DNA from 4 places in the Hydrogenophaga sp. L310 genome. Region 2 is predicted to be linked to each of the others. Evidence: predicted binding sites of a transcription regulator. Region 2 holds the regulator's gene; each other region holds the start of a gene.

Region 1 (2,198 bases), on a different contig from region 2:
GCACAGCTACCCTTTGAAGACCAAACCAAGGCAAATTTTGAAACTCATTCGAAATCTGAGTGAAGTCAGTGGTCTGAACCTCATTGGCAGTCACCACAACAAAACGGTCTGTTTCAAATGCCAGCACAACCGGGCGCGCTGAAAAGACTGAAAACAGTCCGTAAAACAAGGCACCCAGCTGGATAACCACGACCAGGGTGAGATCGACCCACCGTTCACGCACGGATTTCCGCGGACTCGCCAAGACTAGTGTGAGCATCGGGCCACAAATCACATCCACCAGAACGACAAGAAGGAAAATCTGGGTCACCCCGAGCATGGTGCGCCAAGGATTTGGGTACCAACCACTAAACACCACGACTGATGACAGCAATGCCACAAACAAACTGCCGATTAAGTGATAGAAGCTCCAGCGGAGAGCAAACCCGATTCTCGAAACGTTGAAAAGCTTCATAGCATCAGTTTAAGATCGCATCATCATTGATGCCTATATTGTCTGTGGCCCCCGCTTGAATTGAATCTGGTTGGTAGCGCGAAAAAGAAAAGACCGCCAAAGCGGTCTTTTCTTTCAGAAGAGCGAAAGAGCAGAAAATTCATTCTCCTGCGTCACTCGCCTCCTTGGACATTAAGCACCACCAGCACGGCACTCATTGGGCACGTACTTGTAGTTAGCAGTAGCAGCCGTTGTGCAAGCCCAGTCAATCGCACCTGCCACACCCGTAGCAGGAGTCAGACTAAAGACCACACTTTTGGCGGTGGGATTCATAGTCGTTACCACAACACCAGTATCGTCAGTGCAAACCACGGAAGTCACGGCACCCACAGCACCAATGTTGTTCACACCAGCACAGGAGCCTGCCGCAATGGTGCCGCCATTGGCAGCAATGTTTTCGGAGATGGTTGGCTTCATGCCACTGGCCAAGTTCAGGCCCTCTGTAACACGGGCACGCACCGTGTAGTCCTGATAAGCCGGCAGGGCCACGGCGGCCAGAATACCGATGATGGCCACCACGATCATCAGTTCGATGAGGGTGAAACCTTTTTGCATGGAACGCTTCATTGCGAAAACTCCTTGGGTGGTTGGGGGAGAGGAACGCGTTCTCCTGAGCAGGGTCCGTGCCAACCCGACAAGGCCGGGTTTCTGCGGTCTTTTTCACGCCGCAGCCGGTGCATGTGACGATTTGTGTCCTGTGATGCTTTTTGCTACTGACAATTTTTGTCACCCCGGTCTGGGCAGACAGAAATTGTCACTTGCGGCGGCAAGGTCTTTGTGTTCAGTGTTGAAGGCGTGATGCCAGCGCCAGCGGTGTGATGACCCGCTGCCCCAGGCCGGCGTCTGGCAACAAACGCGGTCGCCCGTGACCAGGATGAGATCGGGGCTGAGCGCCAGCAGGTTCCACAAGAACGGATCGCCCGGGTCTGGCGAGTCGGGTTGCGGGCAGATCAGGCCGGCCACCACGACAGGGGTGTCAATAATGATGTCGATGGGTTTCTCGGCGCACGGCGCCAACTTCTTCCAGAGCCACTCACAGCTCGAAAGTCTGCCCGGCGCTGAGCCAGCGGATGTCATGGCGCACGTCGTCCACCCGGCTGGGCGTCTGGTCGAAGCGCTGGATCTCGTCCATGATGAGTCCGGTTTCGGCGGGCTTGGTGTGGGTGATGTAGATCGGGTAACGCTGGCGGCGGTCGATCTGGTCGAGCTCTTCGGCCAGGGTGCTGGGCGCGAGGTGCAGGCTGCGGCGGGCGAGCTCTTTTTCGCGGTCGCTGAAGGCGGTTTCGATGATGAGCAGGGCCACGGGCAGCTGGTTGACGCGTTCCCAGAAGGCGGGGTTGCGCTCGGTGTCGCCGCTGAAGACCCAGTGGCCCGAGGCGGTGGCGGCGGCGTAGCCACAGGCGGGCACGGTGTGCACGGCGGGCAGCACCTCGATGGCCTTGCCGCCCACCTGCAGCACCTCGCCCACGGTGATGGGCACGCAGCGCATGAGCGGTGTGGCGGCGCTGGGGATGGTGGAAAAATCGGGCCAGATGAGGTTGTTGAAGATGTGGGCCTTGAGGGCGTCGATGGTGCTCTGCAGGGCGCGCACCTGCAGCGGTTCGGCGCCCGCGGCCAGGCGGCGCGCGGCCACGGCGTCGAGCATGAGCGGCAGGCTGGCCACGTGATCCAGGTGCGAATGGGTCAGCAGGACGTGGTTGACCCG
Region 2 (2,198 bases):
CATCGGTTTTCTGAAGTCCAGGGGCATCGGTGTGCTGATCACCGATCACAACGTGCGCGAAACCCTGGGCATCTGCGACCACGCCTACATCATCAGCGACGGCCATGTTCTGGCCAGCGGTCCCACCGCAGAGATCGTGGAAAACGCCGAAGTACGCCGTGTGTACCTGGGCGAGAACTTCCGCATGTGAACATGACCGCCACGCTCGTCATTGCATGTACTTCGCGGCCCCCCGAGGGGGTTGATTCGCCTTGGGGCGGCCCGGCGGCGTCTTGTGGCCCCCACGCCTTGCCGCTGCGCGGCGCGCTGCCCCCCAAGGGGGTTGATTCGCCTTGGGGCGGCCCGGCGGCGAATCTCCGTTTCCCACTGCTGTACGCCCAGGCATGAAGCAAGGCCTCTCCCTGCGTGTATCGCAGCACCTGGCGCTCACGCCCCAGTTGCAGCAATCGATCCGCCTGCTGCAACTCTCCACGCTGGAAATGGCGCAGGAGGTCGAGCAGATGCTCGACGAAAACCCGTTTCTGGAGCGCACGGAAGAGATCGCCGAGCGCGAGGCTTTCGGTCTGGAGCAGGTCGATGCGCCGGTGAGCGCCGGCGAACAGATCGCCGATGCCGCGCTGCCGGTGGCCGACGCCGTGGCCGCCCCCGCCGAATTTGACGGCCCGCTGCCTGACCGCGTCAGCAGCACGTCCGACGCGCCCGCCGACAGCGGCTCAGGCGACGAGATCGAAAGCCGGCTCGACGGGGCCACCCCGGTGGAAGAAAGCTGGGAAGGCGACGGCACGGTCGAGATGGCGCCTGACGACAGCGAATGGGGCGGCGACGCACCGGCGCGCAACAGCGGCTCCGGTGGCGACGACGAAACCGCCAGCGCAGCCGACCTGGCCCGCAGTCCCGTCAGCCTCCAGGACCACCTGCACGAGCAGGCCCGCTGCCTGCGGCTGAGCGACGAGGACGCGGCGGCGCTGTATTTCCTCATCGAATCGCTCAACGACGATGCCTACCTCGAAGACGACATGGCCGAGCTCGCCCTGGACTTCTGGCGGCTCATGCACGGCCGCGAGGCCACCTCGCCTGCCATCGAAGAGCTGGAGGCCGTCGAAGCGCAGCTGCGCATGGCCCTGGGCTGGCTGCAGCACATGGAGCCCACCGGCGTGGGTGCGCGCAACCTCGGCGAATGCCTGCGCCTGCAGATCGAAGAGCTGCGCAACACCCCCGAAGCGCGCGCGGCGCTGGCCATCTGCAACCAGTCGATGGAGCTGGTGGCCAAACGCGACATCAAGCGTCTGTGCGCCCTGTGCGGCATCGACGACGAAACGGCGCGCGCCGCGCTGGGTGTCATCGCGCGGCTTGAACCCAAACCCGGGCGCCGTTTCATCGATGTGGAGCGCAACGTGGTCGTGCCCGACGTCATCGTCACACGCGCCGGCCGGGGCTTCAAGGTCATCCTGAATCCCGACGTGATGCCGCGCCTGCGCGTGCACGACGTGTACGCCAACGCCATGCGGCAAAACCGCGGCGGTCGCGACAACGGCGGCGAAGCCGGCCACGCCGCCATGCAGCAGCGCCTGCAGGAAGCGCGCTGGTTCATCAAGAACATCCAGCAGCGTTTCGACACCATCCTGCGCGTATCGAGTGCCATCGTCGAGCGCCAGCGCAACTTCTTCATGCACGGCGAACTCGCCATGCGCCCGCTGGTGCTGCGCGAGATCGCCGACGAGCTGGGCCTGCACGAGTCCACCATCAGCCGCGTGACCACCGCCAAGTACATGGCCACGCCGTTCGGCACCTACGAGCTCAAGTACTTCTTCGGCTCTTCGCTCGGCACCGAAACCGGCGGCAACGCGTCGAGCACCGCGGTGCGCGCCCTGCTCAAACAGTTCATCGCCTCCGAAGAGCCCAAGAAACCGCTGTCCGACAACCAGCTCTCCGACCTGCTCAAGGAGCAGGGCATCGAGTGCGCGCGCCGCACCGTGGCCAAGTACCGCGAGGCACTTCGCATCGCACCGGCCAACCTTAGAAAAAGCCTGTGAATCAATTGAAGTTGTTTCTCCCCTGTGCGGCCGGCGTGGAGGACATGCTCGCCGACGAGGTGCAGCGCATCACCAACGAACCGCTGGCCTTCAAGGCCCGCGGCGGTGTGGGCATCAAGGCCTCGTGGCGCGACGCCATGCGCCTGAACCTGTACAGCCGCCTGA
Region 3 (2,198 bases), on a different contig from region 2:
TGCGCCTGATCCTCGCCACCAACCGCGACCTGGAGCGCATGGTGAAGGCGGGCGAGTTCCGCGCCGACCTGTACTACCGCATCAACGTGGTCAGCATCCAGCTGCCGCCGCTGCGCGAGCGCCGCGAAGACATTCCGGCCATGGCCAAACATTTTCTCGACCGTTTCAACCGGGAGAACGCGCGCACCACCCAGTTCAGCCCTGCTGCGATGCGGGTGTTGAGCAGCTGCTACTGGCCCGGCAATGTGCGCGAACTGGAGAACTGCGTGGAACGCACCGCGACCATGGCGCACAGCGACGTGATCACGGACCTGGCCTTCCCTTGCCAGGGCAACCGCTGCCTGACCCAGGTGCTGCACCACATCGACCGCGAAGACGCGGTGCGGCCCAGCCGCCTGACGGAGATTCCGATCCAGGAGCGGCCCATGGGGCCCGCCGGGGCCGACGCCGCCTTGCCAGCACCCATTGATGCGTCACCCGAGCCGGTCGCCGTCGCTGCGCCGACCGCCGTCGCCGATGGCAAGCCCGAAGGCGAAGCGGAGCGCCTGGTCTGGGCCATGGAGCGCAGCGGCTGGGTGCAGGCCAAGGCGGCGCGCCTGCTGAAGATCTCACCGCGCCAGATGGGTTATGCCTTGCAGAAGCATGGCATCGAGGTGCGGAAGTTCTGATGTCTATTCACTGATCTTGCTGGCGCCACGCTGAGGTGTTGGCAACGCGCCGGGCGTCCGCGGCGGGGCGCTTGCGCGCTCGCGCAGATGTGTTGCTGCAGGCAGCTGGGCCTGCGTGAACACGGGGTATGTGCTCGAAACTCCGGGGCATGCGCGAATCCTCTTCAGCGCTCCGCCGCAGCCACCCGACACGTCTGCGAACGGGTGGGTGGAACCTGGTTGTGACTTCTCTTCCCAACCACCCGGCCTTGCCCAGATCCAAGAACGGCGCCAGCGGTATGCGCTCCCTGTGTGGCCTTTGTCGCAAGCCAGACGCAACACGCTCAAAAGATGTGGCTCCTGTGGCATCTGCGACAACCGACAAAAGACGCCAGTTATTTGATTTAAAACAAGATTTTTGGTGGCACGGAATTGGCTATAGGTCCCCCCATGCGGCCAAGTGTCGGACGCGAAAAGGGTTCCCATGCAAACCAGCGCAGCCAGTGGTTCATTGCCGGCCAAGACCTACATCGGCATCGGCCAGATCAAATCCTTGGGCGCCACGCCCGAACTGCCCGCCGCCGGTGGCGGCTGCGGTACCTCCGGCGGTGAAGGCAAAGCCAGCTGCGGCACGTCGGACGGCCCCGACGACATGCCCCAGGAAGTCTGGGACAAGGTCAAGAACCACCCCTGTTATTCCGAAGAAGCCCACCACCACTACGCGCGCATGCACGTCGCGGTGGCGCCGGCCTGCAACATCCAGTGCAACTACTGCAACCGCAAATACGACTGCAGCAACGAGAGCCGCCCCGGCGTGGTCTCGCAGAAGCTCACGCCCGAACAGGCGGTGAAAAAAGTGGTCGCCGTGGCGAGCGAGATCCCGCAGATGACGGTGCTCGGCGTGGCCGGCCCCGGCGATGCGCTGGCCAACCCGGCCAAGACCTTCGACACCTTCCGCATGCTGCAGGAGCAGGCGCCCGACATCAAGCTCTGCCTGTCCACCAACGGCCTGGCGCTGCCCGACCAGGTCGACGAGATCTGCAAATACAACGTCGACCACGTGACCATCACCATCAACATGGTGGACCCGGCCGTGGGCGAAAAGATCTACCCCTGGATCTTCTGGAACCACAAGCGCGTGACCGGCTACGAAGCCGCCAAGATCCTGCACGAGCGCCAGATGCTCGGCCTGGAGATGCTCACCGCGCGCGGCGTGCTCACCAAGATCAACTCGGTGCTGATCCCCGGCATCAACGACGAGCACCTGATCGAGGTGAACCGCGAAGTGAAGAAGCGCGGCGCCTTCCTGCACAACATCATGCCGCTGATCTCCGAAGCCGAACACGGCACGGTGTTCGGCCTCACCGGCCAGCGTGGCCCGACCGCTTCCGAACTGAAAGCGGTGCAGGACGCCTGCATGGGCGGTGCCAACCTGATGCGCCATTGCCGCCAGTGCCGTGCCGACGCGGTGGGCCTGCTGGGCGAAGACCGCTCGGAAGAGTTCACGCTCGACAAGCTGGAGCAGATGGAAGTGGTCTACGACCTGGACAA
Region 4 (2,198 bases), on a different contig from region 2:
CATTCTCCTTGCCGGCCACCTGTTCGCAGATCGCCACCGTGGCCGAGCGGCGCGGGTCCACGATGATGATCTTGGCGGCGGCGGCTGTTTCGCCCGGGAACCACTTCTTCTTTTTGTCCACCGTGGAGCCTGAGAGGTTGGCCACCCAATGGTTCAGGAAGTAGTTGGTCTGCGTTTCGTAGGGGTTGGCACCGGTGCACAGGATGCAGTCGGCCAGCTGGGCGTCTTCGTAGCTGTTGTTCAGCTCGCCCACGCCCATGTCGCGCGTGGCGTGGCACTCGGAGTTGTAGGCCGGGCGGTTGTGGATGCGCACCATCTGGGTTTTCAGCGCGCTGAACATCAGCTTGCCGGTGCCCCAGGTGTTCTCGAAGCCGCCGCCAGCGCCGCCGTGGTCGAAGCAGTCGTAGAACAGGCCGTCAGGGCCGTCGTTGTCGAGGATCTTCTTGGTCAGGCCGGCGTAGATCGCCAGGGCCTGCTCCCAGCTGGTGTCGAGCCACTGGTCGCCGCGCTTGATGCGCGGGTGCTTCAGGCGCTCGCGGCCGATGCCGTCGTGCGTGTACATGTAGCTGGCCATCTTGCCGCCGCGCGTGCTGGAGAGGCCGCTGTTCACCACGCATTCCTTGTCGGGAACGATCATGATGTTCCACTTCTTGCCGCCCTTGTCGGTGATGGTGTTGGTCATCGCCCGGGTCAGGGTGGTGGCAAACGGCGGCAGCTGGGTGCGGAAGTCCAGGCCCAGCGCGTTCTGGTCCGGGGCGCGGCCGCCTTCGGTGTTGTGATCCCACTTGTAGGCGTGGTAGCCACATCCGACGATGCAGAAGTGGCAGGTCATGTTGGTCTTTTGCGCGTCTTTCGGGGGCAGCGCGATGCGGTCGTTGATCTGGGTGGTCATGCGGCTCTCCTCACAGGATGTTGGACTGGCGGCCGTAGATCAGGCCATCGACGCCGACGGCGTGGATGCTGTCTGTCTTGGCGTCGTACTCCAGCAGGATGCGCGGCAGGTCTTCGGTGGCCTGGCCGGTGACCATCTGGCCGCCGTTCTCGGGGTCGAAGATGGAGAAGTGGCAACCACACTTGAAGGTCTTGGTGCCGGGTTCGTAGCCGACCGGGCAGCCCATGTGGGTGCAGAACGAGCTGTAGGCCACGATATCGCCGTTGGGGCCAACGCCGCCCGGCACGGGTGAGCCCATGCGGATGGCCAGGCAGGCCGAGCTGTCATCGGGGTAGGCAAAACTCACCGCCTGGTTCAGCGGCAGACCCTTGGCCGAGCCGACGGCTTTTTTGGGATACGGCAGCGTGGTGCCGCTGGATGCCGGCGGGGTGGCGGCGTTCGCATTGCGAATCGGGATGATGGTGGCGCCCGCCACGGCGGCTGCGGCGCCGCCCGATTTCAGAAAAAAGCGGCGACCGATCTTGACGTCTTCCATTTTGTCTCCTGGTTGGGTGAAAACATGGAACCGGTATGCAACGTTCATGCCAGCAAGGAAGTCTTTTAAAATCAACCACTTACTTCATTAGGGTTTCTTCTCTGTGGGATTTTCGTAACCATGATGAAAATCAAAGTTACGAAAACGTAACGCGAGAATGTCTGTGAACCGAAGACGCTACCTGGCCGCTGGCATGTGCGGCGCCGCCGCGGCGGCTGTGTCCCTCCCGGGATGGGGAGCGGACCGCCTGCGCATCGGGCTGACCCCGGTGATCCTGGCGGATCAGGTGGCCTTCTTGTCGCGCTGGGGTCGCTACCTGGGCAGTCGGGTGGGGATCGATGTCGAGTTCGTGGCCCGCGAGTCCTACCAAAGCATCCTGGACCTGCTGTTTTCCAGACAGATCGATGCCGCCTGGATCTGTGGGTATCCCTTCGTGCGTTTCGAGAGCGGGCTGTCCCTGCTCGCCGTGCCGCTGTACCACGGCCAGCCGTTCTACCAGGCCTATCTCATTCGCTCGAAAACCCCAGTCCCGGAGATCGAGGGCTGGAACGATCTCAAAGGGCGCGTGCTGGCCTATTCCGATCCTCTCTCCAACTCGGGCTGGCTGGTCGCGCAGGCCCAGCTGAGCAAGGCCGGGGTGTCAGCACGAGACCTGAAGCGGGGTTTTTTCACGCACGGCCACCGCAACGTGGCCGAAGCCGTGGCGGCCCGCCTGGCCCAGGCTGGCTCCATCGACGGTTATGTATGGGAGACGATGCGCGACCAGGGCAT

Evidence for each region. The regulator sigma-54, encoded in region 2, starts transcription at its own class of promoters, with help from an activator protein. The targets are predictions, from matches to a motif close to TGGCANGNAANCTGCTTT.
Region 1: AC0GNO_RS16930 (pilin) is a predicted target of sigma-54. The motif match lies at 1,105-1,122, and genes of this name have one in related genera.
Region 3: nifB (nitrogenase cofactor biosynthesis protein NifB) is a predicted target of sigma-54. The motif match lies at 1,070-1,087, and genes of this name have one in related genera.
Region 4: AC0GNO_RS11170 (arsenate reductase (azurin) small subunit) is a predicted target of sigma-54. The motif match lies at 1,462-1,479, and genes of this name have one in related genera.

The regions. Positions count from the first base shown of each region.
Region 1 covers NZ_JBVPZA010000010.1:113,872-116,069, forward strand. The annotation lists gene tfpZ (TfpX/TfpZ family type IV pilin accessory protein) at 1-454, opposite strand, end outside; gene AC0GNO_RS16930 (pilin) at 626-1,060, opposite strand; gene AC0GNO_RS16935 (hypothetical protein) at 1,220-1,570, opposite strand; gene AC0GNO_RS16940 (3',5'-cyclic-nucleotide phosphodiesterase) at 1,527-2,198, opposite strand, start outside.
Region 2 covers NZ_JBVPZA010000007.1:199,236-201,433, forward strand. The annotation lists gene lptB (LPS export ABC transporter ATP-binding protein) at 1-190, shown strand, start outside; gene rpoN (RNA polymerase factor sigma-54) at 384-2,033, shown strand; gene AC0GNO_RS13935 (THUMP domain-containing class I SAM-dependent RNA methyltransferase) at 2,030-2,198, shown strand, end outside.
Region 3 covers NZ_JBVPZA010000004.1:10,648-12,845, reverse strand. The annotation lists gene nifA (nif-specific transcriptional activator NifA) at 1-668, shown strand, start outside; gene nifB (nitrogenase cofactor biosynthesis protein NifB) at 1,132-2,198, shown strand, end outside.
Region 4 covers NZ_JBVPZA010000005.1:201,161-203,358, reverse strand. The annotation lists gene AC0GNO_RS11175 (arsenate reductase (azurin) large subunit) at 1-892, opposite strand, end outside; gene AC0GNO_RS11170 (arsenate reductase (azurin) small subunit) at 903-1,427, opposite strand; gene AC0GNO_RS11165 (substrate-binding domain-containing protein) at 1,621-2,198, shown strand, end outside.